Regions from separate parts of the Shewanella sp. GD03713 genome, predicted to be linked through region 2. Evidence: riboswitches for the same ligand, from Rfam matches in the RefSeq annotation. Region 2 holds a riboswitch; the other holds the start of a gene.
The links. Region 2 has a riboswitch for lysine ahead of lysC (lysine-sensitive aspartokinase 3). Riboswitches for the same ligand answer to the same signal wherever they lie in the genome.

Region 1: linked by a shared signal. The riboswitch ahead of N5E87_RS07305 (Na+/H+ antiporter NhaC family protein) and the one ahead of lysC (lysine-sensitive aspartokinase 3) in region 2 are both predicted to bind lysine.

The regions. Positions count from the first base shown of each region.
Region 1 covers NZ_JAOCIW010000001.1:1,617,736-1,633,321, forward strand. Annotated here, with positions in the region: gene N5E87_RS07285 (amidohydrolase family protein) at 1-3,027, opposite strand, end outside; gene N5E87_RS07290 (H-NS family nucleoid-associated regulatory protein) at 3,227-3,619, opposite strand; gene N5E87_RS07295 (electron transfer flavoprotein subunit beta/FixA family protein) at 3,930-4,679, shown strand; gene N5E87_RS07300 (FAD-binding protein) at 4,680-5,606, shown strand; lysine riboswitch at 5,702-5,898, shown strand; gene N5E87_RS07305 (Na+/H+ antiporter NhaC family protein) at 5,978-7,546, shown strand; gene N5E87_RS07310 (M3 family metallopeptidase) at 7,661-9,811, opposite strand; gene N5E87_RS07315 (cytochrome c3 family protein) at 9,983-12,073, opposite strand; gene N5E87_RS07320 (thymidine kinase) at 12,613-13,191, shown strand; gene N5E87_RS07325 (transglycosylase domain-containing protein) at 13,479-15,586, shown strand, end outside.
Region 2 covers NZ_JAOCIW010000001.1:741,383-756,968, reverse strand. Annotated here, with positions in the region: gene narQ (nitrate/nitrite two-component system sensor histidine kinase NarQ) at 1-1,173, shown strand, start outside; gene N5E87_RS03370 (response regulator) at 1,166-1,795, shown strand; gene N5E87_RS03365 (YacL family protein) at 1,884-2,258, opposite strand; gene N5E87_RS03360 (zinc transporter ZntB) at 2,439-3,404, shown strand; gene N5E87_RS03355 (M14 family metallopeptidase) at 3,459-4,574, opposite strand; gene lysC (lysine-sensitive aspartokinase 3) at 4,576-5,931, opposite strand; lysine riboswitch at 6,075-6,249, opposite strand; gene N5E87_RS03345 (DUF3293 domain-containing protein) at 6,491-6,925, opposite strand; gene arcA (two-component system response regulator ArcA) at 7,512-8,228, shown strand; gene N5E87_RS03335 (S9 family peptidase) at 8,543-10,834, opposite strand; gene N5E87_RS03330 (class 1 fructose-bisphosphatase) at 11,131-12,123, shown strand; gene N5E87_RS03325 (nuclease-related domain-containing protein) at 12,688-13,677, shown strand; gene N5E87_RS03320 (hypothetical protein) at 13,705-14,658, shown strand; gene N5E87_RS03315 (TIGR00645 family protein) at 15,296-15,586, shown strand, end outside.

The DNA.
Region 1 (15,586 bases), 880 kb from region 2:
GCAGTGCCATTGTGGTTCCTTAAGCGGAGTGACTTTCTCACCCGCCTTGGCGTTATCATCACTACTGAGAATTTTTTGGATAAGGGCGGCGCGCTCTGCGACGACCTGCTGCTGGGCAAGCTGGTCTTGGTCGCGATCGAAGTAGCGTTTGCCTTCGACCCAAGCCTGGGTCACCTTGGCGTAAATCGACAGAGGTTCGGCGTTCCAAAGCACGATATCAGCCATTTTGCCTGGGGTGAGTGAACCAACATACTCATCGACTCTGAGCTGTTTTGCCGGGTTGATGGTCACCATATTCCAGGCGTCTTCTTTAGACATATCGCAATACATCATTGACTTCGCCGCTTCTTGGTTAAGTCTGCGCTGCATTTCGTAGTCGTCAGAGTTGATGCTGGTAAGCACGCCCTGTTTTTGCATCAGGCAGGCGTTTTGTGGAATTGCATCATAGACTTCGAACTTATAGGCCCACCAATCGGCAAAGGTCGAGGCGCCTGCGCCATGGGCGGCTAGTTCACTGGCAACCTTGTAACCCTCCAGTACGTGGGTAAAGGTTTGCACCTTAAAGTGATAGGCTTCGGCTAATCGCAGGAACATTAAGATTTCTGACTGCACGTAGGAGTGGATATGCACATCGCGCTGCTGCTTTAACACTTCGGCTACTGCCTGTAGGCGATAGCTTGGGCGCGGCGCAATGGTTTTCTTCTTCTCACTGCTGCGTAAGTTATCGTAGTCCTTCTGCGCTTTCTCATAGGCGATTGCGGCATCGAAGGTTTCTTCAAATAAAGCTTTTACGCCCATGCGAGTCTGCGGGAAGCGCTGAATAAATTTCTCGCCCCAGTTACTCTGTTTGACGTTTTCGCCAAGGGCGAATTTGATACTGGCAGGGGCATTGGCAAATTTAAGCTGCTCAGCACTCTCACCCCATTTCATCTTGATTAACTGGGATTGGCCACTAATTGGGTTAGCGCTGCCATGGAGTAATTGTGCGCTGGTGACGCCGCCCGCGAGTGCACGGTAGATGGAGATATCTTCGGGATTGATCACATCGCCAATCCGCACCTCAGAGGTGACTGCATCAGTACCTTCATTAGTGCCACCATTGATAGCAATATGGGAATGTTCATCGACGATACCGGCAGTTAAGTGCTTACCCGTGGCATCGAGAACTTGATAACCCGAAGGTGTGCTGAGTTGCTGACCGATTTTTTCAATTCGGCCATTGGCCATTAACAGATCCGCATGTTCCAAAATCCCCTGTTTATCCGAGGTCCACAGGGTGGCATTTTTAATATGGAGTTTTTCGGCTTTGGGCGCCTCACTTAAACCATAGGCGACGTTAGGGTAGGTGAGTTGACTCACTAAAGTCGTTGCAGCATCGGTTTTTGGGGTATCGGCAGGCTTTGTATTTAGACTCGACGCGATAGCAATACCCGCTACTTTAATGCTGCGACTTTGGGCGTCCACCATGCGGCCTTGAATACCATCTTTAGCGAGCCAGAGGGTAAAACGGCTGATGCCATGAATGCCCGCATCGCTTAAATCGGCGTTAAAGCTTACGCTGCCGTCGTCTTCAAGCTGAAGATTGGTGAGTGTAATGCTCTTCTCACCACTAGTCAGCTGACCTTGGAAGGCGGTTTTGCCCGCTTTGCCCGTTTCTTCAAGGCTTAGATCTAAGGTGAGATTATTCAGCGTGAGCTGATAATCGCCCAAGAGTTTGGCCTGTGGGAGTGAGCGAATGGACTGCTCTTCGCCTTGCAGCCAGACACTGTAAATCTGGCCATCTTTAAAGATATTGCCCTTAGTAATCACAAAGTCGGCCATATAGCCGGGAGCAAGTTTACCGACGAACTCGGCCGTCCCCGCCATTTCGGCGGCTTGAGTCGTCAGCGCGGCGAGGGCCTTGTCCTCACTCAGTCCCTGGGCGATGGCTTGACGTAGGCGAGGCCAAAATGCCTCGGTCTTAATGCCAAATTGGGTAAAGGCAAAAGGGATGCCCGCATTAGCCACTGCTGCTGGGTTTGTGGGCGCGCGCTCCCATTGTCTGAGTTCTGCAAGGGAGACTTCACGGTCGGCATCATCGGTACCCACATCCGGTGCCTGCGGATAGTTGAGCGGCAGGATTAGAGGATAATTCAGGGTCTTTAACTCATTGATGCGCGCATATTCTTGACCACTTGCGAGTAAGTTGGCGGGCTGCTGGTGTTCTTTGAGCAGGTTCGCGGCGCGCAGCAAATCGTTGAGGTTTTTTGTTTCAAAGACGATTTGTTTCTCGGCTAAGTTATCTAAGCGTTCGAAGGCGATATTAAATTCAATTTGAGCATTTGCTGAACTATTAACCGATTTGTGCTTATTTTGGTTATACCAGTTAGCATCGGCAAAGGTTTGTCGAATAAGCGCGATGCTGCCCATCAGAGAATTGGGGTAGTCTTGTTCAGACGTGCCTTTATCGAAGGCCATAAAAGGTTGGCTGCGTGCACGATAAATCACCTCGTTGGCGGTTTTATCGGCTAATGAAAGGCTAACACCTGTACCGCGGAAAATACCGTCGAGTTTACTGCTTTGCACGCTGGTAAAGCCGTTATTGATCCAATCACGTGCGCGTTCTTTATTTGGGTAAACGTAATTAAACCATTCTTTTTCAGCGTGAATTGCACCATTTTCGGCATTACCACCGATACGTTTAATATCATATACCGGACGAGTCAGCCCCAATTTGGGATATTCAAACTCGATACCATAATCGGTAAAGGGATCTATAAAACCGGGATAGATAGTATAGCCACTGAGATCAACCTTTAATGCTGCCTCTGGAATATCCCCTTTTTCAATAATGGCTTTTATCCGATTATTTTCTACTAATAAGGTGGCATTTGTGAGTCGCTTCCCTGGCGCCATGATTAATTCAGCATTAGTGAAGGCCGTTAACTTATTGACGGGGGAGATGGGGTTGGCCTTGGCAAAAATGTTGTGGGATACCAAACTACTTATAATGCCGCAGCTTATTATTATCTTATTGTTTATCTGCATTTTTTATTCACTTAGACTGAGGGTGAATAAAGAGTAACCTAAAGCAGATGTAAATACTAAAGCTGAATTGTAACGCAATTTAAGCATTTGCTTGAATGCAATGGTAGTGGCATTCAGGCATAAAAAAGCTCGCAGGGCGCGAGCTTTTTTATGTTACTCAATGGTAATAGCAAACGGCTATTACCAGCATGGTATGGGATTAGATTAAGAAATCATCCATAGAACGGCCTTTATTGACTTCGTTCTTAAATACCGTTGGCATACGACCTTGACCAGTCCACTGGATCACTTCGCCGTTAACTTCAATTTGATATTTTGCTGGACGTGGAGCGCGTTTTTTACCCACAGCTTTAACTGCTACGCCACCTAAGTCGTCGATTGATAAACCAACTGCTTCCATTTGTTGGCGGATTTCTTCGATTTTAGCATTACGTGCAGCAATAGCTTGCTGCTCTTCTGCTGCCATTGACTCACGCTCAACTAAAATTTTATCTAGCTTAGCCGCTAAATCACGCAGTTCTTCAACGCTGAGATCTTTTACCGCAGCTTTAAAACGACGACCGTGAGTTAATATCTCTAAAAATTCGCTCATATCTATTTTCGTCCCACTCTATTTTTATTACAGGATAATGGTGAACAACAGCTAAATGATAGAAAGTAATATAGCTCGAATCAAATAAAATTATGCAATAAACAGAAATTAAATATTATTTAAATTTTGAACTTTTTAAATATGGCAGATAAGTGTTCAAAAATGTGGCCAATACCACAGTCTTAAAAAATGCAAACAGGCGTTTGAGTTTAGTTGACGTTAACGTTAACAGGACGTAAAGTGGCTCTATCCTGCATTGGTGATGACCAATGTTTTGTCCATGTACATGAAAGTGTAGGAAGGAAACCCTATGAAAGTATTGGTGCCTGTTAAGCGCGTAGTTGATGCCAATGTGAAGGTCAGGGTAAAAGCTGACAACACCAGCGTTGATACCGCAAACCTCAAAATGGCGTTGAACCCTTTTTGTGAAATTGCAGTAGAAGAAGCGGTTCGTTTAAAAGAAGCGGGCAGTGCTACTGAAGTAGTGGTCGTTAGTATCGGCAATAAAGCCGTTCAAGAACAATTACGTACCGCGTTAGCATTAGGTGCTGACCGTGCGATTCACATTGATACTGAAGAAGAGTTAACCCCTGTATCGATTGCCAAATTACTCAAAGCCGTACAAGAAAAAGAACAAGCGCAATTAGTGCTGTTTGGTAAGCAATCTATCGATGGCGATAATAACCAAACTGGCCAAATGTTTGCGGCATTAACGGATATGCCACAAGCTACTTTTGCTTCTGAAATCAAAGTAGAAGGCCATTCAGTGCAAGTGGATCGCGAGATTGATGGCGGGATGCAAACCTTAAGTCTGCCATTGCCAGCTGTGGTGACAGCCGATTTACGTTTGAACGAACCTCGTTACGCTTCATTACCTAACATCATGAAAGCTAAACGTAAGCCATTAGATGTGCACACTGTTGCGGATTTAGGTGTGACGCTTAAAGCCCATCAAACTGTGGTAAAGGTGACGCCGCCTGCAGAACGTAAAGCAGGCATCATGGTTGCGTCGGTAGCTGAGCTGGTTGAAAAGTTAAAGAATGAAGCGAAGGTGATCTAAATGGCCATTTTAGTATTAGCAGAACACGATAATGCGGCACTGAAACTGGATACCGCAAAGGTTGTCACCGCAGCGCGTGCAATTGGTGATGATGTGCATGTATTGGTGGTGGGCCACCAATGTGGCGCAGTGGCGCAAGCTGCGCAAGCCCTACAAGGCGTCGCTCAAGTATTGGTCGCCGATAACAGTGCCTATGAAGCGCATTTAGCCGAAAACGTAGCTAAATTGCTGGTGGACTTAGCACCAAACTACAGCCATATCCTCGCTGCAGCATCGAGCGCTGGCAAAGATACGCTACCGCGTGTGGCCGCCTTGTTAGACGTTGCGCAAATTTCTGAAGTGATTGGCGTAGTGAGCAGCGACACCTTTGTTCGCCCGATTTATGCAGGTAACGCTTTAGCGACAGTACAAAGCCATGACGCGATTAAAGTGATGACAGTCCGTGCCAGTGCCTTCGATGCGGCGGCGCAGGGCAACAGTGCTGCAGTTACCACCTTAGATAAAGTGTTTGAAGCCAAGACTCAGTTTGTGTCTCAATCATTGACCGTTTCTGCGCGTCCAGAGTTAGGTAATGCGGGCATTATCGTTTCTGGTGGCCGTGGTATGGGCAGCGGTGAAAACTTCGGTATGTTAGAGCAATTGGCGGACAAACTCGGTGCCGCGGTTGGGGCTTCTCGCGCCGCGGTTGACGCAGGTTTTGTGCCTAACGACCTGCAAGTGGGTCAAACCGGTAAGATTGTGGCACCAAACCTCTACATCGCCGTGGGGATTTCGGGGGCGATTCAGCATTTAGCTGGGATGAAAGACGCTAAGGTGATTGTGGCAATCAACAAAGATCCTGAAGCGCCAATCTTCCAAGTGGCCGATTATGGTCTCGAAGCCGACCTGTTCGACGCCGTTCCAGAGTTGATTTCAACTCTGGGTTGATTTTATCCGTGATCTAAGTCAAAGTAAGCGGCTTTGCGGTGGTAACTGCTTAGCCGCTTATGTTTTTATGTGCCTCACGCCCGTGCATGGGCGTTCTTAGAAGTAGAGGCGCACCAAATATCAGTAGTGATCAGTAGGGTGATTCCGTTGATCGTTCACGAAAGGATTTGGTGCCGAAGTGGTTTGATTTATCACGATCAACTGCTGGGGTTGTGCCGAATAGGTACAACACTGCCATAGTATTTTCTGATACGGATATTGGGAATAGTTACTATGGAGCGCTACTGATAGGACAGGTGATCTTGGGTATCTATTGCCTTTTCCCACCAGTTCAGTCGCCCTCCATTCGTATTTTGACGAAGAAATAATCAATGACTGTAGTAAGTTACGCCGATTCGGCACTTTCTCTGCTGCCGCCTGTGGTCGCAATTGTGTTGGCGATTTTCACTCGCCGCGTTCTCCTTTCCCTCGGTTTAGGTATTGTGATTGGGGTGTTATTACTCAATCAATTTTCACCTGTGGCCAGCGGTGAGTTTTTATTTAACAGTGTAAAAGGACTTTTTTGGTCAGAAGATGGCGTAAATTCTTGGAATTTATACATTCTCGGCTTTTTAATTGTCTTAGGGATGATCACGGCATTAATTACCGTCAGTGGTAGTGCTAGGGCATTTGCCGATTGGGCGCGCCTGCATATTCGCAATAAACGCGATGCCAAATTACTGACCATGTTTTTAGGCTGTGTTGTCTTTATTGACGATTATTTCAATAGCTTAGTCGTGGGTTCTGTCGCCAGACCCGTTACCGACCGTTATTATATTTCCCGCGCTAAGTTAGCCTATTTATTAGATTCAACGGCGGCACCGGTTTGTGTTATTTCGCCAGTATCCAGTTGGGGTGCTTATATTATTGCGCTGATCGGCGGCATATTAACCGCCCACGGTTTTGCTGATTCTGGTCATTTGAGTGTGTTTATTCAAATGATCCCTATGAATTTCTACGCTATTTTCTCTTTATTATTATTACTTTGTGTTGCATTTATGGGCTTAGATATTGGCCCTATGCGTGAGCATGAATTAAATGCGCAGCGCGGTAATTTATATGATGAGAATAAAGGATTACCACCTGGGGCGAATGCCGATTTACCCGAAGCCGAAACGGGTAAGATCCTCGGTTTATTCTTACCTATTACCGTGCTGGTATTTGCGACCCTGTATTTTATGATCGACAGTGGTGCCCAGGTATTAGCGAAAGAAGGTATTGAATTTAATATTATTTCAGCTTTTGAAAAAACCGATGTGAGTTCATCACTGTTCTTTGGTGCCCTGATTGGTTTAGCAGTTGCGCTGGTACTTAACCTAGTGCAAGGCGTTGAAAAGTCGATGGTCGTCAAAGGCGTGGTGCAGGGCGCTCGTTCTATGCTGCCTGCGATTTACATCCTGTTATTTGCTTGGACCATTGCCGGCGTGATTGGCCAGCTTGAAACCGGTAAGTTTATGGCAAGCCTCGCCACAGGCAATATTCCCTTTGCCTTCTTACCTGCGTTGATGTTTGTGTTAGCGGGTCTAACGGCGTTTTCTACCGGCACCAGTTGGGGCACGTTCGGTATTATGCTACCGATTGCCGCCGATATGGCGATGGGCAGCCATACAGCCATGATGTTACCTATGCTGGCATCGGTTTTGGCGGGCGCGGTATTTGGTGATCACTGCTCACCGATTTCAGATACCACGATTTTGTCGTCAACTGGCGCGAGCTGTCACCATATCGACCACGTTGTGACTCAGTTGCCTTACGCTGTGATTGTGGCGCTGATCAGCATGGTAGGTTATGTGGTGCTTGGTTTTACAGAATCTGTGAATGCGGGACTGCTGACCTGTGGCGTGCTGTTTGTCTTAAGCATTGTGTGGTTACGACTCAAATCCCAAAGCAACGCGAAATAAGCTTGACGTAAGCGAGCGCTTTTTTCGCGAGTCTTCATTGTTAATTTCCCAAGCTCTCAAAACAAATCAGCCAGCATTATGCTGGCTGATTTTTTATCTATCACACATCCCAAATTACAGGGCGGTGTTGAGTCCACGGCGGTTCAATAACCCTTCGGTGGTAGGCTCTTGACCACGGAAGTTTTTGTAAGCTTCCATTGGTGCAATGCTGTTGCCCACTTCGCGAATGGTCTTGCGGTATTTCATGCCGATTTCACGGTTTAAGCCACCTTGAGTTTGCACGTAAGCGTAGGCATCTGCCGCTAAAATCTCACTCCACATGTAAGCGTAGTAACTTGCTGAGTAACCACCTGGGAAGGCGTGGGCAAAGTAAGTTGACTTATAACGTGGTGGCACGGCGGTGATATTTAAGCCGTGTTTTTTCAGCGCATTGGCTTCAAATGTCGCCACATCTTGCAGTGGGGCATCTGGGCTTAATGAGTGCCATTCCATGTCGACGAGCGCCGCAGCCATATACTCTAAGGTATCGAAGCCTTGGTTAAAGCTGCCGGATTTGAGCAGTTTTTGCAGCAAATCATCGGGAATTGGCTTACCTGTTTCGTAGTGTTTGGCGTAGTTGGCTAACACTTTAGGGTGGGCTGCCCAGTCTTCTTCGAAGGTTGATGGGAATTCCACAAAGTCACGGGAGACAGAAGTACCCGCCAAGCTTGGGTAAGTCACCTTAGAGAACATACCGTGGGTACCATGGCCCATTTCGTGGAACATAGTGGTCACTTCGTTGTAGCTGACGAAGGTCGGTTGTCCCTCTGGCGCCTTTTTAATGTTCATCACGTTGACCACGACAGGCTTAGTGCCTTCGAGGAAGGATTGACCCGCGAACGAGCTCATCCATGCGCCGCCGCGTTTGCCTTCACGGGCAAAGTAGTCGGCGTAGAAAATCGCCATGCTTGAACCATCGGCATCAAACATTTCGTAGGCTTTCACATCCGGGTGGTACACGGGTAAATCTGGGCGCGGCTTTAAGGTGACGCCATAGAGTTCTTTGAGGGTGTAGAACACACCGTCTTCGAGTACGCGGTTAAATTCGAAATAAGGGCGAATGCTATTGGCATCGAGGGCGTATTTCTCTTGGCGAACCTTCTCAGCGTAGAATTCCCAGTCCCATGGCGCGAGTTCAAACTTGCCGCCAGTCTTGTCGATCATCGCTTGGATATCGGCAGCTTCTTTTTCGGTATTAGCGACGACGGCAGGCACCATTGAACCAAACATGCTGTATACCGCTTCAGGCGTTTTTGCCATTTGTGGCGCGAGGCGGTAGCTGGCCCAGTTTTCATAACCTAATAGAGCGGCACGCTCGGCACGTAATTGCGCAAGGCGAGACACTAAAGATGCGGTTTCGTTTTCACCCGTTAAGCCACGGTTTGCCGAGGCTTCCCAAATGCGTTGGCGCAGTTCACGGTTCTCTAAAGAGGCGAGAACAGGCTGGCGAGTGGTGTTGGTGATGTTGATTAAGTACTTACCTTCGTGGCCTGCGGCCTTGGCATCGTTTGCTGCCGAGGTGATTTCGCTGTCAGTCAGGCCCGCCAGTTGCTCTTTGTTATCGACAACGATGGCGATTTCTTTGGTTAAGCGCAGTAAACGTTGTGAGAACTCGTTGGTCAGCGTCGATTGTTCTTCGTTCAGGGCACGGATCTTCACTTTCTGCTCATCGGTCAGTTTAGCACCGGCCATGATAAAGCGTTGGTGATACACCTCAACCAAACGTACCGCTTCAGACGTTAAGCCTAAGTTATTGCGGTCGTTATAAATAGTTTCAATACGGGCGAATAGTGCTGGATTGAGGTTGATGTTATCTGAGTGCGCTGCCATTTTCGGGGCCATCTCACCTTGGATTTTACGCAGGGCAGGATTGCTGTTTGAACCCGCGAGGTTGTAAAACACGCTCGATGCACGGGTCAGCAGGGCACCGCTTTTTTCCATGGCGACAATCGTGTTGTCGAAGGTTGGGGCGGCAGGATTGTTGGCAATGGCCAAAATCTCTTGATAATGCTCTTTAATGCCTTGCTCTAATGCGGGCTGAAAATGCTCGTCTTTAATGACACTAAAATCAGGCGCTTGGTATTGCAGCGTGCTGGCTTGGAACAGAGGATTTTGGGTTTGAACTGCGGTCACATTCGTCGCTTTAGTATCTTGAGTGCTGCAGCCTGCGAGTGCGCCTGTCATCAAAGTGGCGCCAATGGCGATGGCAATAAAACTTTTACGCATAGTTGAGTGATTTCCTTAGAATTGTAGTTTTTTGTGACTCTAGCGTTACTAACTTAAATAGGACTGAAAACCTATGGGGTGAAGTTGTAAGTAAAAGTAAACAAAAAAAGCGCCCTACAACCGTAGGGCGCTTGAACTATTTTCTTGCAGGGAAAATAGCGGGACGACTAGTTATTTACGGGTAAAGTTATGGTACTTGTCGATACCAGAGCTGCTACCTGTGTTGTGGCACACGGCACAAGATTCACCCGTAGGTTGCTTGAACCAATCGCCAGTGGCTGGCACGCTGATCTCGCCACCGTTGCTCACCATGTGGGCTTTAACTGCATCGCCAGTATGGCAGGCATAACAGTTAGCGGTAACAGGGCTGGTCATCTTGCTGCCGGGTTCAAGAATGTATTGATTTGGCACTTTGTTTAAATCAATAGCGGTTTCGTGACAGGCAACACAGCTAGTGACTGGGTTGATAGCGCCTGCGCCGTTCGCTGTCTTGGCTTGGGTGCCGTCGGCCTTCATCTCACCAACATTTGCACCATTACCCCAGTGCCAGCTGTGGATCATAGGACCAAAACCTGCACCCAGTGTGGCCGAAGTCCGAGCCATGCCGTTATCGTGGCAGGCAATACAGCCGTTACCGCCTTGGTCGAATGCACCGTTTTTGTGGAAAGCGGTGGCATCGTTGTGGCAAGTCGTACAGCTGTTATCGCTGATCACAGTGCGACGTTCAAAACCAGATACTTTCTCAGCACTTACTGGATTAACTACATCTGAGTAGGCGGTGAAAGAAACACCCATTGAACCGTCATAGCCCTTGGCTCTGAGGTTACCATTGCTTTGATAGCGTTGATTACCGTCGTATTCCATCCAGCCTGCGGTGCTGAAGGTGACCCGTGCAGAGTAAGCATAGTTAGCATTCACTGCGCTGATATCCGTCAGTAGGTGACAGATATTCTTAGTACCATCGGTGTTGTAACCATAGTAATAGTTTGTACGGTTACCTGGGCGGCCTACTAAGGTGTTGTTGTCATAAGCATGCAGATAGGCACCAGCGTAGACAATCGGCTTCTTGGCATCAAATACCAGAGGATCTGAGTAGTTGAAGTTATCTTTAATGCTAAAGATGTTGCCGTCAGTGTCTTTCACTGTGATGGTGGTACACCAACCGGGTTCCGCTTTCGCTACGCTTGAGCCATCGGGCGCATAGTGGTCGGTTAAGGTGGAAATATCATCTACTTTAACGGGGGTTGAGAGTGTTACTTGGTACTTAGCACGGATAGCTTGACGCTCGGTAATGCCTTCTTTGCCTTCATGCATTGGGCGCACATCGGCACCGTTACTTGGCACAATCGCACCTGGTACGCCGCCAGTGTTGTGGCAGTCGATACAACCAGGGCCTGAAACGCTGATATTGGTTGGCGCTTCAACGTGGCAAGAAGTACAGTTCATCACGCTGAAATCTTTAGTGAATTTCTGGTGATTAATGTGGCCAATTTTAGACAGTGTATTGGTGGCGTAACCGCCGATAGAGAAGCCTTCGGCATTTTTCGCGCCGCGGCTCACCGAGCCGTGACAGACCAAACAGCCTTCAACGAAAGTGACTTCGCTGTCCATACCTGTAGCGACATAGCTAGCATGGCGACGTGGGCTAGTGGCGTAATCGACGTGACAAGCATAGCAACTGTCGGTGGTGGTTGAATGCGTGCCTTCAGGCTTATTCACAACCATTGGCGCAGAGCGCGCAATACCGCTTTCGCTGTTACCGCCGACTCTGAGCCAGACGATGCCTTCAGTACTGGCGTTGACACCTTTCATTGGAGCTTTAAAGCTGTAATGACCATCGCCTAGCGACTTGATTTCAGCGCCTTCAGTGGCTTGAGTTGCAGCGCCGCCGATATGCACGTTGTCGGTGACATTGTTAATGTCGGCTTCGTCGCGGTTATTGATAAAGCCTTTGTCGGTTAAGGCGGCGACTTTAGCTTCTGCATTTAATAGGCCATTGACTAAGTTGCCGTTTTCGTCGGTGACTTCAAATTCATAGGTGATACTGCCTTCGCCAAAGCTGTAGCCCAGTACTTTAACATTGGTCACCGCTGAACTTGTAACTGGTGGTGGCGTCCATGGGTCTCCAGGCTTACCGGGTTGACCTGGATCGCCGGGTTGGCCTGGTGCGCCGTCTTTACCATCACTGCCACAGCCTGCTAGAGCGCCAGTTAGGGCGATTGCGACTAGGTATGCCAGTTTTTTAGATGTGAATATTCTCATCATAATCTCCATTTAATCCAATACGCATTTAAAGGCACGGATTGCAGCACTAAAGTTTGCAGGGGAGATTAGTGCTTTGAGCCGCTGATTTAATTTGCAAGCGTTCGAATAACTTTTTTTGTTTTTGTGAGTACATTTGTCTCGAGCAAATATTACGGATAATGGAATGTTTGTTTTTTGAACCAAACCACATTTTAGCCTATATCTTTGGAGGTAGATCTCAATTTTAAATATTTGTTAATGTGTTATTTCTTATATAAAACAATATTTAAGGTTAAATTAAGCTTATTGTAACAATTGGGCTGTGACAGGGTTTGTCTGATGACTATTTTCTGGTTTGGACGGAAATACGAACAATCATGTTAAGCCGAGGTAGAAGAGGTCGTTGGTTTAATATCCGTTCGAAGCCACAAGATTGGGATTTCAGTAGAAAAGCTGAGATTAGCCTAGTGTGTTAGGGCACGGCGCAATGGTAAACTAGGCGCCATAAGCTCTGGCAACAGAGAAACAATAAATTTAAGTTAAAAAAGGGATTCGTTTTGGCGCAATTGTATTTTTACTATTCAGCAATGAATGCGGGTAAATCCACCTCTCTATTACAATCTTCCTATAACTACCGCGAGCGCGGCATGAATACCCTAGTGATGACGGCCTCTATCGACGACAGATACGGTAAAGGTAAGGTGGCATCACGTATTGGTATTGAAACCGATGCCCAGGTATTTAGCAGCCACGACAATCTGATAGACATGATCACCACGGCGCACCAACAGAATCATTTGAGCTGTGTGCTGGTGGACGAGTGCCAATTCTTAAGCAAAGAGCAAGTTAAACAACTTACTTATGTTGTTGATAAAATTGATATCCCAGTTTTGTGCTATGGTTTACGTACCGACTTCCAAGGTGAACTCTTCACTGGCAGTCATTATTTGTTGGCATGGGCCGATAAGTTAGTCGAGCTGAAAACCATTTGTCACTGTGGACGCAAAGCCAATATGGTGGTGCGTCTTGATGGTGAAGGTAAAGTGATGCGCGAAGGTGAGCAGGTGGCAATCGGCGGTAATGAAAGTTACGAATCGGTTTGCCGTAAGCATTTTCGTGAGTTTATTTGGGATTGATTGAAGCCTCAAGCGCGGTTAGCACTTGCGATAAGTTGCTAAGTATTTTTGCGCTAACCACTTTGAGGCGCGCTGCCAACTCATTAAAATACGGTGAGATCTAACAAGAGACGCAATGATCCTGTGTTGTTAGGTCTTGCTCAATGAAGGCAAAGGAATGTATTTGCAGACTCATGCACAGTGGACGAACTTAAGTGTGAGTTTTGCCCTGATACTGGATGTGTTGAGCATAGGTTGGGAACTTTCCCACGTAGAAAGGATTTGTTAAGTGATTTTTGGGAGCCGTTTTGCCTAATTCTACGCAAGAAATGCAATTCGAAAATTATCGTCCTCGTCCGCCACAACCCGAACCTAAGGCTAAGCGTCAGCGCAAGCCGAGATCTAAGGGGCGTGTCTGGTTCCTGTTTTTTATTCTGATTATCTGTGTGGCGATTTTAATTGGCCAAGAGGTTAAAACCTCTTATTTCCAGTCTAAGTATGTTCATCAATATGCGCAGACCTTGACCTATGAGCTGAAAAATCAGCCCACTCAGTCAATTATCTATCCAAGTTACGGACCCTTCGATGAACGTCACGGCTACAGTAAGTTGCCCCAGTACATCGATAGATTGCTTCAGCGTAATTTCCAAGTGACGCAGCAAGTGGAGTTTTCCCCTGCGCTACAGGAATACGCCCAAATGGGCTTTTTCCCGCCTTACCATGAGAAGGCGCAATCGGGGTTAGCGCTGCTGGATTGTCGCAATACCGATCTGTACGAGTTTACTTATCCTAAACGTGTGTACCAAGATGACGATAAAATCCCCAATGAAATCGTCAATACCTTGTTATTTATTGAAAACCGCGAGCTGTGGACGACTGAGCCTAAACTTAATCCGGTGATCGACTGGCCACGCTTTATTGTGGCGGGGATGAGCCAAATCGCTGAAATGGTGGGGATGAATGTCTCTACAGCAGGTGGCAGTACGTTGGCGACACAAATTGAGAAGTTCCGCCATTCCTCCCAAGGGTTAACCCTGAGCATCAAGGATAAACTGCTGCAAATTGGTTCGGCCACAGTGCGGGTTTATCAGCAAGGTGAAATAACCGAGCCTGCCCGTAAGCGCATTATTCAAGACTATTTAAACACTGTACCTTTATCCTCTGCGCCTAACCATGGTGAAGTACATGGTATTGGTGATGGCCTATGGGCCTGGTTTGGTACGGATTTCGACACGGCGAACCAACTGTTAGCTTCGCCGCAAATCAAAGCCAATGCCGCTAAGCGTGGCCAAGTGTTCCGCCAAGTGGTGGCCTTGATGATTGCCCAGCGTCGTCCTTCCTATTATCTATTGCAGGGGCACGAGGACTTAGAGGAACTGGTCGACAGCCATATCCGTTTGCTCGGCCAATATTACTTGATTGACCGACCCCTGAGGGATGCCGCACTTGCTCAAAAGTTGCAGTTTAAAGTCGCCAAGCCTCAACGTAATACGCAGTCGGGTTCCGATAAGGGCGTTAACAGCATCCGTATTCGTACCGCGGGGATGTTAAATGTCGGTCTGTATGATTTAGACCGCCTCGATTTAACCGTGAATAGCAGTTTGCACAGCGACCTGCAGCAGCAAGTGAGTCAATACTTACGCAGCCTTGGGCAAGCCGCTACGGCCGAGAAAGTCGGTCTCTTAGGTGAGCGGTTACTCGAGCCAAGCCAGCTACAAAATGTGCTTTATAGCTTCACTCTCTATGAAAAAACCGCAACGGCTAACCGCGTACGGGTGCAAACCGACAGCACCGACCAACCGTTCGATATTAACGAGGGCAGTAAGTTAGAGCTGGGCTCGACGGCCAAACTCAGGGTACTGGCGACGTACCTTGAGATCATTGCCGAGATCCACGACAAATACTCGAAGAAACATGGTATTGAGTTGGAGTCGATTGAGATTGAACCCCGCGATCACCTCACTCGCTGGGCGATTGACTACTTGATTGTGAACCCAGATAGGCGCCTCGACCGTATGTTGAATGCGGCGCTGCAACGGGAATACTCAGCCTCACCGAACGAGCAATTCTTTACGGGTGGTGGTTTGCATGTGTTTAACAACTTTAAAAAGACAGAAGACTTTAAAGTGCCGACCATGTACGAGGCGTTGCAAAACTCCATTAACTTACCCTTCGTACGTTTGATGCGTGACATAGTCAACTACAGCAGCAGTATGCAAAACGAAGGCAATATGGCGCGCCTGCTGCGCAATGATAAGGACCCACGCCGCGAGGAATATCTGCGGGTGTTTGCCGACCGCGAAGGCAATACCTTCGTGAATAAGTTCTATCGTAAATATAAGAAAGTGGCGCCCAATGAGCGTTTAGCGCTGTTTTTTGATGGTCAAACCCAAGCGGAGCAGCAACTGACCGCGGC
Region 2 (15,586 bases):
CTAACCCACGCGCTGCAAAAAACCGCCCGCGAGCTCGCGACCCTGTATGGCAACCTAGAATCCCAAGTCGCCGAAAAGACCCTAGCGCTCACTAGGGCAAATAATGAACTCGCGTTTTTATATGATAACCTATTGACGCTTAACGCGAATAAACTCGATTACAAGGCACTCAGAGCGGCGTTAAATCAATTAAAAGATTATGAGTCTATCGACTATTTACGGCTCATTATTCAGTACCCAGAGCAAGAGTTAGAAGTGGTTGAAGCCGATGGTGGTTGGCCGGAAGATACCCAAAACAGTACCCGCTTCCCACTGCAATTTGAGCAGGCCGATTTAGGTTACTTAGAGCTTATTTCGGCGCAGGACACGAATACGCCGCTGTTTAAAAACTTCGCCATCATGCTCACTCGCTCCATCGTTATCCATAACGCCACTGAGCAGCGCCAGCAGCTGGCCTTGATGGAGGAGCGCGGAGTGATTGCCAGGGAATTACACGACTCCCTCGGCCAAGTACTGTCATTCCTCAAAATCCAAATTAGCTTGCTGCGCAAAAACTTAGATCATAGTTGCCGCAGCCCTGCGATCGAGGGGCAACTGACGGAAATCAATGAAGGCGTCAGTACAGCCTATGTACAGCTTAGGGAGTTATTATCCACCTTCAGATTAACCATCAAAGAACCGAATCTGAAGAACGCGATGGAAGCCATGCTAGAACAGCTTAGGGCCAATACCGATATCAAGATCCATCTCGATTACAAACTCTCGCCCCAATGGCTCGAGGCGAAACAGCATATTCACATTCTACAGATCACCCGTGAGGCTACACTCAACGCGATAAAACATGCCAATGCCAGCCAGATCAATATTCGCTGTTATAAAGATGACAATAGCATGGTCAATATCAGTGTGAGCGATAACGGCATAGGAATTGGTTATCTAAAGGAGCGGGATCAACACTTCGGCATAGGGATCATGCACGAGCGTGCCAGTAAATTAGCCGGTACTGTTGTATTTAGTAGCAATGATACGCACACTAATAGCAAGGGAATTACCGAACAACTAGACCAAGAACAACCGGATGTGCCCTTAGCGTCTAATAACAAATCCAATTTGTCACAGGGAACCAAAGTTACTTTAATCTTCCCTTCCCAACAGGAGCCTACACATGGGTAAACCTTATTCAGTCCTCGTGGTCGATGACCATCCCCTCCTACGTAAAGGGATCTGCCAGCTGATCGCCTCCGATCCAGATTTTAGTCTCTTCGGCGAAGTCGGCGGAGGCTTAGATGCCTTAAGCGCCGTCGCCACCGATGAGCCAGATATTGTTCTGCTCGATCTGAATATGAAGGGAATGACAGGACTCGATACCCTCAATGCCATGCGCCAGGAAGGCGTGACTTCACGAATAGTGATCCTCACAGTGTCGGACGCCAAACAAGATGTTATTCGACTGCTACGCGCGGGCGCCGACGGGTATTTACTTAAAGATACCGAGCCGGATCTGCTGCTCGATAAGCTCAAAAATGCCATGTTGGGCCACAGAGTGATCAGCGATGAGGTTGAAGAATATCTGTACGAACTTAAAAATGCCGCCGATGAGCAGGAATGGATTTCAAGCCTCACCCCAAGGGAGCTACAGATCCTGCAACAGCTGGCAGAAGGCTTAAGCAACCGGATGATTTCAGAGCACTTACATATCAGTGAAGGCACGGTAAAAGTACACGTGAAAAACCTGCTGCGTAAGGCCAATGCCAAGTCTAGGACCGAAATGGCAGTCAGGTATTTGAACAACTAATACTTCAAACCTAGTGATTTAGCACTAAGCTCAAAAAATAAAGGCAATCAATCGATTGCCTTTATTTTATGCTTTGATTAAATCGGTATTATCGCCCTTTTTGCACAAACTCATACCAACTTAGCAGAGCTTCCTCTAAATCCTCTAGGCCACAATAAGCTTCCGATTCCGCATCGTAGAGGGACATCGATTCCTCGAGTTCATACTCTTGCTCAAACCCTAAGGCATTGGCATAAATGCGCGCCTGTTCTTCATCCAGATCTAGGGTGAGATCGCCGCCAATTAACCGCCAAGAATCACGCTTACCCGCTTGAATTTCTTTGATAATATCGAGCACTTGTTGAATTTTGGCTAACTCAGGCCCCAACTCTTCCGAAAACCATTGGCCCAGCACTTCATGGTCCATACTAAAGCTGGCTAAATAAGTGCCCGTCAAACTGTTACGCCGAAATTCATATTCCATTTTATCTTCTCAATGCATTACAACTATGGCTAATTTTAATCTATTTCATCGTAACTTGCTTGGCCAGCAATTTAGTCCCACCAAGGGCAGCAATTGTCAGCACAATCATCGCCTAGACTTCATTTTCACAACGAAATCAGTTAGCTTGAGTCCATGATTTAGCAAGAGATGGAATGCGATATGCACGATGGATTTATCTACAGCTTAGTGCTTAGCGGCGCGCGCGCGGGGTCAACCTTAACCCCAGAAGAGCTTGAAAACTGGGATCCCAAGGATGGGCTGATCTGGATACACCTACGTTATCGCCACAAAAAAGCCCGCCACTGGGTGTTAAATAGCGGCTTGAATAAAGTCGAAAGCGATGCCCTGCTCGCCCAAGATACCCGCCCGCGTGCCGTACTGGCTGGTGAAGGCGTTTTGCTGGCCCTGCGCGGGGTTAACTTAAACCCCAATTCAGCCCCAGAAGACATGGTCGCGGTACGTATTTATGCCGATAAACATCGGATTATCTCTACCTGCGATCGTGAGTTGCTCTCAGTCAAAGATGTTGCCGAACTCATCATGGAAGGCGCAGGCCCCACCACCACAGGGGACTTTATCGTCGCCGTATGCGAAAGACTCACCACCCGTAAAGTGGATTTTATCGACACCCTCGAAGAGCAGCTGTCTGAGTTAGAAGAACAAGTAGTCTCTGGCAATGTAAAAGACTTACGCACAGATATCGCCGAGCTACGCAGGCAAACCGTGGCGCTACGACGTTATTTAGGCCCGCAGAAAGAAGCTTACGGTAAGATGCTGTCCGATCAATTTGTGCTGTTTAACGAGCCCGAAAGACTCAAGATGCGCGAAACCACGGACAAACTGATCCGCACTATTGAAGACTTAGACGCCCTGCGTGACCGAGCTAATGTGACCCAGGAAGAGTTACTCAGCCAACAATCGGAGCAGCTAAACAAGCGCTTGTATTTCTTATCCTTAGTCTCGGCAATCTTCTTGCCGCTGGGCTTTTTAACTGGCTTGCTTGGGGTGAATATTGGTGGCATTCCCGGTGCGGATAACACCTGGGCCTTTGCGACCTTCTGCGGCATTCTTATCTCGCTGGTCGCCCTGCAAATGGCGCTCTTCTATCGCTTTAAGTGGTTGTAGACTGGAATAAAAAACGCCAATCACAGGATTGGCGTTTTGTTTTGTGGATTGCAGTTACTGCGGCAACTCAAACAGATTCGTCATGACTTTATACAGCTCGGTGCCTTGATGCACGGACGCCGAGGCAAAATGGAGTATGGGCACACAATCCTGCGGCAAGCTAAGCGCCGTTAGCTCCTGCTCGCTGCCATATAAATCTAGGCGCAGCAGATTGACTAAAGTCTCACCCGCCGCCAGTGGCTCTCCCACGGGCGCCACATATTCCACCAATCCCGCCATGGGCGCATGGTACTTTTTGTAATCCTTAAGATAACAGCCAAAACGCGGCATCTTTGCGGGCGCCACTCGCTCGGCAATCACCCCGCGATGACTCAAATAGGCCAAAATGCCCTTGGCATCGACAAAAGCATCCTCGAGGCAAATACGTTCTTGGCTCGCCAGTTCCAAGGTAAAGGCCGAAACGGCAATCTCGAGATCTCGCCCTTGTGCTTTAGCGACTTCACTCAATTGCCACCAAGGGCAAAATGCCGCTTCATCCATAGCCCCGCCAAAACTATTGGGGATCACTAAGGTGTAAGGAATCGAGAAATACTGCGCCGCTGTAAGGTCATATTCAGGGCAATACAAGTGTTTACAGGATTTAGGCCCGGTATGCAGATCCAATACTATATCCGCCTCGTGGGCCATGGCCTGCAGGTTAACCGCTAATCTGTGGCCTGTGGTCACGCCCCACTCGTTGCGCAAACGCTGCTGACACGCCTCGACTAAGGTGCTGCGGTAAGCTTGGATAAGCGCGCTATCGCTAAGCTCAGCATGTTCACGGTACCAAGCGGGTAAATCAATCGAATGATTTAAGTACTCGCGGTTCCAGTTTGCCCCTGTGATAGGGTCAAAACGCCCCAGCGTAAACTCGCCACTCTTTTGATTGATCCCCAGCGGATTCGCCAAGGGCACTAAGGTAATTTCCCCTAAGATGTCGCAACGCTCGAGCTGCTTCATCAATTGGAAAATCACCGCATTGCCCTGCACCTCGGCGCCGTGAACATTGGCCTGAATATACACTTTAGGGCCAGCAACATGACCACTTGGCTTAAAGTGGTAAATCGGCAGGGTGAGTGCTTGCCCTGCGGCAAGCTCCCCAATGGTTAAAGACGATGCAGTCGGTTGCATATTACACGCCTTCGAACAGGTTTTCGTGCAGCGCTTTAACCACTTGCGCCGCTTCTGATTCGGCTACCAATACGCACAAGTTATGCGGGCTGGCGCCTTGGCAGATCATGCGCACATTGTGGGGCTCGAGCACTTCAAACACTCGGCGACAAATGCCCGCGGTGGTGGCAATGCGGTTACCGATAATCGCCACCAGTGCTAAACCATCTTCAACACGCACACGGCAATGCTGTGATAACTCCTGTAGCAGCGCTTCGCTCAATAGCCCCTGGCCGCTCGAATCGGAACCTGTTTTATCTAGAGTGAGCGATACGTTAACTTCGGAGGTGGTGATCAAATCCACACTGATCTTATGTCTTGCCAAGGTGGCAAAGGTTTCAGCCAAGAAGCCCTGTGCATGCAACATTTGCAGGCTGTGTAAATTGAGTAGCGTTTGGTCGCGGCGCAGCGCAACCGCGCGAAACACGGGCGCATCTTCAACCTGATGACGGATCCAAGTACCGCCCTTTTCAGGCTCCTTACTTGAGCCGACAAACACTTGAATTTGTTGACGCACTGCAGGCAGAATCGTCGCAGGGTGCAGCACTTTAGCACCGAAAGTCGCCATTTCGGCGGCTTCGTTAAAACTGATTTCGGCTATAGGATGGGCGTTTGGCGCAAGGCGTGGATCAGTTGTGTAAATCCCGGCCACATCGGTCCAAATCTCAACCGCTGAGGCTTTTAAGGCTTCGGCTAACAGTGCCGCAGAATAATCACTACCGCCACGGCCAAGCGTGGTGGTTTGCCCCGCCTCATCTGAGCCAATAAAGCCTTGAGTCACAATCACTTGTTCAGATAACAGCGGCAGTAAATGCTCACGTGAGAGAATGGCAATTTGCTCAACCTGTGGCTCGGCGCGGCCAAAATGGCTGTCGGTGCGCAGCACTCTGCGCACATCGAAGGCACTCGAGTTAGCGCCTTTTTCCCGCAATACCGCCGCAAATAATGCCGACGAGCACTGCTCGCCAAGGGACAATAACTCATCCATGGTGGCCTTGCTGCGCTGGGATGCTAGCGCTTCGCTCAATACCGCCATACGGCTTAACAGCTTATCCAATGCCGCAGCTACGTCGTTGGGGCGACCCAGTTTATCTAAGATAGCGTATTGAATTTGCGCAATTTGCTTTAAGCGCTGTAAACGACCATCGTCGTTCATCGACTCTTGGGTGAGTTCAACCAAAAGGTTAGTCACGCCACTGGAGGCGCTAACCACCACTAAACGGCAATCAGGATTGCCCAGTACGATATCGGCGCAGCGATTCATTGCACCGTAATCGGCGACTGAGGTACCACCAAATTTTGCGACAACAAGAGACATTATCGTACCTCCGCAGAAGCAGAAGACACGGCACAAACTAGGATAAGATCTTGATTAACTAACATGATTACGCTCCGAACCAACTTCGTTCGAAGAGCCTGGTGCTCAATGATACGCACCCCAATAGAAGGGAAACAGCAATCGTCACCAGAAGCTCTCCACCAATTACAGGTGACAATCGTTAGGATTCAGCCTAAGCGACCGACATAAACATGCAGCAACCACATCTATGCCTCGGCGTTAATCTCCCTCATCAATCATCGCTGGAGTTTGTGCTCCTCTGACTGACTACCTAGTTAACGCTCCTCTTCTGTTCCTTTCCGCCGGAAAGGGACGAAAAAAGTAGCAATAAACCCCTAATGAAGTCAATGCTAATTTCACATCGCATAAACAAATTCAATAAACGCTTTTAAAAACAATGAGCAATTTAGCGGTAAAGCCTAAGCAAAAATGGCGGATAGGTATCATGCAGGGATTAACAGGATTAAAAAATAACTGACCTAGCCTTGCCCTTTACAGGCAAAGCCGGATAAGAAAAATAGTAATAAACTCGCGGGGCTTAGGTCGCTAGATCGGGCAGTTCGTAAACCAAACGCACGTGATCATTAAACAGGCCTAAACACACTTCATCATGCCCGGTGATGGTGCAAGGCACTAAACTCACCTCGCCCTTTTCCACCATGTAGATGGCATATTGATTAAACTTTTTCCCCAACTGCAGCGCCATGCTTCTATCGACAAACACCGCCCAGCTCTTTTCCATATGGGATAAATCTGGCGATGCGCCCACCATTGCACGATAGGGGCTGCCGATTAATTCAATATCACGGAGAAGTTGGCGGTCGAGTAAACGGTTTTGGCTGGGACTGAGGAGGGTTGAAGCGGGATTATGGGCGGTAATTACAGCAAAGGAAAAATCACAGGATAATGCTTGAGTAAGCAAAAACAACGGCTTCTGGTAATGCTGCCACAAATCTTGAGTCATGTTGTCCATTGGTAGTCTAGTCGAAAAATGAACCCGAGTTAGTGTAGCAGAGCGCTTCCAAAATCCAAAGAGGCGTGAACTAGGTCACAAGAATTAAAAATACATTAGTTATACTAATCAATGACTAAAGTAAATATCATGATAAATCAGGGCCTCATCCAGAAATTTGTTAACATTTCATTTGTTAACAAATGCCTAAAACGAGTACAATGACGCCATTGGCTAGTTGAGCAGATAACATTAAGTTTGCTTAATCTTGACAAGGGTTTGTTAGATTCCTCTGTGAAATCACCCAAGGCTAGCCAGACATCTTTTAAAATGTGTTCTACATTTGAGTTATCATTTAAACATTTTAAAAAAAACAATAGTTAAGGAACTATTTATAACTATTGCTTATCGAAGTTGATACTGGTTACGTTTTATCGTATTACACTTTAAACGTGCACTTTATATACATCCTGATGTGTCGCCGTAAAGATCTTTCCTTTGAAGCACAGAGCAGTTAGAGGAAGTATCAACATTTTATGAATATAAGGATCCGATGTAAGCGGTCCTTATGGTTAGAATAAAATTGGTTAAAATTTAGGTAATTAATATGCAAAATCCGCACATTCTGATCGTTGAAGATGAAGCCGTTACCCGTAACACGCTGAGAAGTATTTTCGAGGCAGAAGGGTATGTGGTAACTGAGGCCAATGATGGCGCAGAAATGCATAAGGCTATGCAGGAAAACAAAATTAACCTAGTGGTTATGGACATTAACCTACCAGGTAAAAACGGTCTGTTGTTGGCACGTGAATTACGTGAAATCAACAACATCGGTCTGATCTTCCTGACAGGCCGTGACAACGAAGTCGACAAAATCCTTGGACTTGAAATTGGCGCGGACGATTATATTACCAAGCCGTTCAACCCACGTGAATTGACGATTCGTGCTCGCAACCTTCTGACTCGTGTGAATAGCGCTGGTAACGAAGTCGAAGAAAAGAGCTCTGTCGAATACTACCGTTTCAACGATTGGAGCCTAGAGATCAATAGCCGTTCTCTGGTGAGCCCACAGGGTGAATCTTACAAGCTACCACGTAGCGAATTCCGCGCTATGCTGCACTTTGTTGAAAACCCAGGCAAAATCTTAACTCGTGCCGATCTGCTGATGAAGATGACTGGCCGTGAGTTAAAGCCACACGACCGTACTGTTGACGTGACTATCCGTCGTATTCGTAAGCACTTCGAAAGCTTGCCAGATACGCCAGAAATCATCGCGACTATCCACGGTGAAGGCTACCGTTTCTGCGGTAACTTAGAAGACTAATCTTCGAAGTCCGTTTGAATAATAAAAAACCAGATCCTCGGATCTGGTTTTTTTATCTCTGCAATATGGCAAATCCTCTGCCCCGCTTTATCACCCCGCCAAACTTTAATCGCCAAGCTGAAATAGCCATTGCAGACTTTAAAGCGCACCGATTGGAATGGAGCACTTCAAGTGCTATCCACAGCCTTAACTCAGGTGCTAGCTAAGGTGGTAGCTGAGGTATTAGCCAAATACCGAGTGTAAAAAAAGAGTAAGGTGTTAGCCTCACTCTTGGATAACGGCAATCGCTTGGTTAAACAGCGCTCTGCTGTGGGTTATTTGCCGCTTTTAAGCTGTCTATCGAGGAAATCTGCCAGCGAGCGATATAAGTGGTTACGCACTTTCTCACCGCGCATCGAATGCTTAGAACCTGGATAATCAATCATCTGGAACAGTTTGCCCTCGTCCTGCAACGCCTTATACACGCGAGTACTGTTTTCAAACAATACGTTATCGTCGGCCATGCCGTGGTACATCAATAGCCCAGACTGATAGTTTTTCACATAGGGAAACACGCTACTGGCTTCGTAACCTTGTTCATTATTCCCGGGATGGGCGAGATAACGTTCGGTGTAGTGAGTATCATATAAACGCCAATCGGTGACGGGCGCGCCCGAAATCGCCGCCTTAAAGTAATCCGGCGCCTTAAACAGACTCATCAAGGCCATATAACCGCCGTAGCTGTGGCCATAAATCGCCACATTATCGCTATCGACAAAGGGCAAGCTGCGCAGATAATCGACGCCAACCTTTTGGTCGTTCACTTCCGCCTCGCCCAAGTGACGGTAAATTACCTGTTCGAACTGAGTGCCTCTGTGGGCACTGCCACGGTTATCAAGTTGAAATACCACATAACCTTGCTGCACTAAGTATTGGGTAAAGTAATCCTGCTCACTCCAGCTATTCGTTACCAATTGCGCATGCGGGCCGCCATAAACGCGCACGACTACAGGGTATTTTTTGATCGCATCGAAGGGCACAGGTTTAAAGAGACGCGTTTGTAAGATTTGACCATCTTCGGCTTTAAGCTCTTTAAACTCAGGCAGTTGCCACAAGCCAGCATAGTCATACAGAGGATGACCGGCTTTGACTTGGTTCTGCTCGACCCACGCCAAGTGTTGACCCTTATCGCCGTGCAAACTGATCTGTGGCGGCTGAGATAAGCTATTGAAATAATCCAGATACACGCTTTGACTATCGGCAAATACCGGATTGTGCATCCCCGCCTCGCTGCTCACGCGCTCAACCTTGCCACCCGCTAACAGCACACGGTAAAGGTGTTTTTCGATAGGGGTATCTTTGCGGCTAGTGAAATACACCCAGCCTGCGGTTTCATCGATATATTCCAGCTCATCGACTGCCCAATTGCCCTTGGTCAGTTGCGTCTTCAGCTTACCTTTTAGGTCAAACAAATAGAGATGATTAAAGCCGTCACGCTCCGAGGCCCAGATAAACGCCGACTGTTGCTTTAAGAAGTGCAGGTCATTGTTAAGATTCACCCAAGCATCGCTACGCTCTTTGACTAAGGTTTTCGGCTTGGTCAGCGCATCGAGCGCCACCAGTTGCAGGTCTAATTTTTGTTGATCACGGCTCTGCCACTGGAAGGATAAATGCTTGCTGTCGGGTAACCAATCGACGCGAGGCAGGTAAATATCCTTATTTTTATCATCGCTTAAGGTGACCCAATTGATGGCTTTATTATTAAGGGTCACAACACCCAGTTGGATCTCGACATTGTTTTTACCCGCCGCCGGATAACGCTGCTCGGTAAGCTTAATGCCATCGGCGTAGATTTCATTGCGGGTGACTAACTCAACGCCCGACTCATCGATACGGGTAAAGGCGATGGCCGATTCATCTGGCGCCCACCAGTAACCCGTCATACGATCCATTTCTTCCTGGGCGACAAATTCCGCCATGGCATTTTTAATCGCGCCGCCACCGTCTGCGGTCATGGCCTCAAGCTTTTTAGTCGCTAAATTGAGTACATACAGATTTTGGTCCCGCACAAAGGACACAAAATTGCCCTTGGGCGATAGGCGCGCATCGGTGGCAAAGCCCTCGCCTATCGGCAGTTGGCTAACGCTGTAATCCGCTAAGGAGAAGTAATACAGATTCCCCGAGGCAGGGATCAACAGCGCCTTGCTATCGTCCGCCCAGAAATATTCCATAATGCCTTCGCCATAAATACGTTGGCGCTCGCGGCGAGCCTTTTCTTCATCGGATAACTCATTGCTCGCCAGTTTATCGGCGTTTAGCAACAGGCTAGATTCGCCCGTCTTCACGTCCATCTGCCAGAGATCGTAAAAATTCTGGTTGTCTTTACGTCCCGCAAGATAGGTCACCCTTTGACCATCTGGGGATAACTTTAATCCACGGGGACTCGTGCCCGCCAAGGCAGGCGAAGCATTCATGCGCTCGATAGTCAGCGGCGTTGTGCCGCCTTCAAGCGCATAGGCGGGGGGCAATATCGCGCTAGAAACCATGGCCAGTTGACTCGCTATCAGTAGGGATGAGGCGCCCAATGTCACCGAGCGCAGGGAAGAAGCGAACCCATTTTTAGTCATTATTATTCCTTGGAAGCATACTCGCCTTAAGGTGGCGATCAAAAACTGCCGTCATTGTGCCAAGGCAAAGCCTAAATAAAAAGCGCAGGCAATATACAGATACAAATTAGCTGGCGAACTCCTGCGGTTAGCTCAATTTTCAAGATAACCCACTCAGTCTGACACATAGGGATAACCCTCTTGGCTTAAATTGATTAAAACCCACAGCAACATCGCTGAAATTGTCGACTAACTGAGTTATTATTCGCGGCAAATAATGAAATTGACCTCAATGTTGAACCCCTAAAGGACCTAACATGCAGACTCTTGCCCAGCACTTAACCTCAAAGGCAGTGAACGAATCCCTCTCGCAACTGATTTTGACCTTAGCCGACACCTCCAAAGCCATCAGCCATGCCGTGCGCCACGGTGCCTTAGCTGGCGTGTTAGGCGCGACCGAACAGGAAAACGTGCAAGGTGAAACCCAGAAAAAACTGGATATCATCACCAACGATATGCTCAAAGATGCATTAAAAGCCGACGGCACAGTGCGCGGCCTAGCCTCTGAGGAAGAAGATCATGTGGTTGAAGTCAGCGCCAATGGTCAATATCTGGTGTGTTTCGACCCTTTAGATGGTTCATCAAATATCGATATCAACTCGCTGGTCGGCACGATTTTCTCTGTTTTACCTGCACCACAAGGTGAGTTAACTGAAACAAGCTTTTTGCAATCGGGTCGCAATCAGTTAGCCGCAGGTTATGTGCTCTACGGCCCATCAACCATGCTCGCCCTCACCACAGGCCAAGGCGTGCAACTCTTTACCCTGCACCCAGAAACCAACGAATTTTTACTGACCAACGCGGCCATGAGCATCAGCCCAGACACCCAAGAGTTCGCCATTAACATGTCGAATCAACGTTTTTGGGAAGCGCCAATGCAGACCTATATCGCCGATTTACTGCTAGGCAAAATTGGCCCGCGCGAAAAATCCTTCAACATGCGCTGGATTGCCGCCATGGTCGGTGATGTGCACCGCGTACTTTCTCGCGGCGGTATCTTTACTTACCCAACCGACAATAAAGATCCGAAAAAGCCATACAAGCTGCGTTTAATGTACGAAGCCAACCCAATGGCCTTGTTAGTCGAGCAAGCTGGCGGTAAAGCCTCTACTGGTTATGAAACCATTTTGGATATTCAACCAACGCAAATTCACCAACGCGTTGCGGTTATCCTAGGTAGCGCCAATGAAGTGGACGCTTGCCTAAGCTACCATGGTTTGGATTACAGCGAAGAACCAACTCTGGATTAAGGCGAATCTCTTAAGCTTTGATTTTGATTTGTTTGATAAAAGCCACTGACCACAGTGGCTTTTTTGTTGTCGCTTAATGCGACACTTTGCATTCATTCTTAAGAAGAAAATCAAGATCGTGGGGCTTCACCCCACACCCGACCAAGGAGGACTGCTCGTCCTATCAAAAACGTCCATGTTAAGCTGCCAGCTCGATATCCCTATCTCGCGCTCAAAACGGCCGCAGGCCTTCGCCCTTGGATGCTCCAAGACGCCCCAACGGAGTTGAAAGCCCCTTGGGCATTTAGCGTCCTTATGCTATCGCGTCAGACGCTCGTCCCTGATTCGACTGACGCTATCTCGGCATCCATGCCTCGCTCACGCAACGAACGCAAATGCCCTGCGGCAACTCCGAGGGGATGACGAACTCCTGTAACTTCTGTGTTGGCTGTAAATCCCAAAGAGTTGCACTTTCCCATCATTGATCAACGTTAACCTTTAGCGATTTTTGTCTTTATCTTTCAATGGCACAGTGGGTATTATGAAACCGATTATTATCAAGTTATGAATGGACGCTGTTGATAAATGATTCTGAAAACTAAAACACTGCAAAATACCCAAACACCACAAACGATTGCGGGTCAAAAACAAGAACAGGACGTTGCCTTCTATCTACGCCGCGCTTTCAAAGATCATCCAGAAGTACTCGTTATCAATGATTTTCGATTCACCTTTAACGGTGAAACAGCCCAAATTGATCACTTAATTATTTATCCCTACGGCTTTGTTTTAATTGAGTCTAAAAGCATAAAAGGTCATGTAGATGTAAACCAACATGGCGAATGGACGCGCAGTCACGGCAATAACTGGTTTGGTATGCCATCACCAATCAAACAGGTTGAACTACAACAATCACTGCTTAAAGAGATGCTAAAGCAGCATAGAAGTGAAATTCTCGGTAAGTTACTCGGGATAAGACAGCAAGGCTTTGGTATGCGGTGTTGGGATCATTTATGTGCGGTCTCAAGCGATGCGGTCATCAACAGAGAAACTATGCCTGCGGCAGTTTCAGAGCAGTTAGTTAAGACAGAGTTTTTAGTCGAGAAGCTTGAAAAGATCATGAATCTTAAAAGCAAATTCTTCCGAATTATTAATGTAAGTGATACCCGCCCAGACTTTAATCAAGAAGAGCTGAATTCAATCGCTAAGTTCTTAATCGATCGCCACCTAGACCAATCTCAAGCTGCGAGTGAAATAACGCCAGTACAAACACCACAAATCAAAGAACCTGTAGCCTCCTTTGCCGTTAACAAAGTGGCAGAAGTAAAAAACCAACCAATATCGCAACCTACAACAAACAGCATGCTTCGCTGTAAACATTGCGGAGAATCAACAAACTACACCCCGATGTACGGTAAGTTTGGTTACTACATAAAATGCAATCAATGCGCTAAAAACACGCCAATGAAACAAGCATGCCCACAGTGCCAAAGTACACAAACGAAAATAACTAAAGCTAAAGAGACCTACACACTACATTGTAATGATTGCGATAACCATTATAGGGTTATCTAAACGAAATCAATTAGGATACTCATAATTTTGTCTACTACAGCGAACATGAAACCTTATCAAATTAAGTTGAGGTACTTTTTATTACCAGTACTACTGCATATTAGCGGTATTACGCTATTATTTTTCTTATCATCTATATTCTTTACAAAGTATCTATCCGAGTTAATTGGTCACAATCACTTTTATCAAACCTATCTAACTAGCATTGAATGGAATGGGATTGTAAGCCTATTCTGCATTTCTGGATTTGTGTCATACCTCTCAGTTCGATTGATAAAAAAGCCATTTTCATTTATTGAATTTAAAAAGCCAAGATATAAAAATTCAATGTGTTTATCACTTTTATCACTGCAGTCACTTTTATTAATATCTGCTTTTTTATTGAGTTCATTTGGTTTATCAAGATTATCAGAACTAGATAGTCCAACCGAATGGCAAGAAAAAGGAACGCCTGTATATTTCACTGTCAAAACGGCTGATTTATCTGGGCAAAAATCAGTACACATCCAATTAAGTCCATCGCAAAGATACAGCAAGGCGATAGATGTGTTTTGTGTTATCAGCCTTGATAGCAGTGGCCATTTTTGGGCAGGTTTCAACTACCCATTTTCGGTTGAAAAAACAGAAAAATACCCAAGTGAAAAAATCGACAAGCTAATCAGTGATAGTGTTAATAAGTGTAAAAATACATCAAATAGTGATATCAAATACTTCAAAAAAAGTAGTTTCGCCTTTGAAAACAGTGGCTATTTAAATGCTTTAAAACGGATAGTTAGCAGCGATATACTAGAGAATAACAACATCACTTTATTTGTAGCATCACAACATCTCGAATTTAATAGTATAAAAACAGACCTATTAAATGGTTTCTTAATGATGTTCGCTACTATTATGACATTTTTGGCCTATGAACTCTGGCAAGCTAAAATACACTGGGAAACTTATTGGGCCCTTAAGAAAATAGAATCTGGGCTGGCATAACTCTTTTGGGATTTAGGGCAAACGCTTGGTTCACAGAAGTTCAGCTTCCCCGGCGAAGTTGCCGCGGGGCGTTGGAATAAATTGCGTGAGTCCGGTCATGGATGACCGGCTAGCTTTCGCAGGTACAGGGACGTTGCCTTCGGAAGCGATAGCAATTTATCCATAAGACCAAGGCCACTAACCAATGCATGTAACTTCGCTAGGGGCGTCTTGGAGCATCCAAGGAGGATAGGACGAGCAGTCCTCCTTGGTCGGGTGTGGGTTGAAGACCCACGACTTTGATTTACTTCGGCCGTAGGCCGCAAGACTCGTATACTCACAGCGATAACTTTGCCAATTCAAACGCCAAACAAACCAGCACTATTATCAAATGTGGGGTCAAACCCCACGACTTTCTCGGCCGTAAGGCCGCAATGACTAAACATCAGCATAATCAGGTGCGGGTGAAACCCCACTAACCTAACTCACTTGGCCGTTAGGCCACAAAACCAAATCAGCTATGCTCGCAAACTTGAGCTTAGCTGCATATACCTCACGCCTTTGCGATTGGCCGATAGCGCGGCATTAACCCAGTATGTTATTGTTTTGGCTTCATAGATTCGATTATTAAGCTTTAACCACTAAGGATTTGCTCCATATGGAAAAAATATTTGAAAGGCTAATGTACGCATCACGCTGGATTATGGCGCCCATCTACTTGGGACTGAGTCTAGTGTTGTTGGGTTTAGGCATTAAATTCTTCCAAGAGATCTTCCATATTCTGCCGATTATTTTTGAGATGACCGAAGTGGATCTGGTGCTGGTCACCCTGTCCTTAATTGATATCACCCTAGTGGGCGGTCTGATTGTGATGGTGATGTTTTCTGGCTATGAGAATTTTGTCTCGCAGCTGGATGTCGGCGAAGACAGTGAGAAGCTCAGCTGGTTG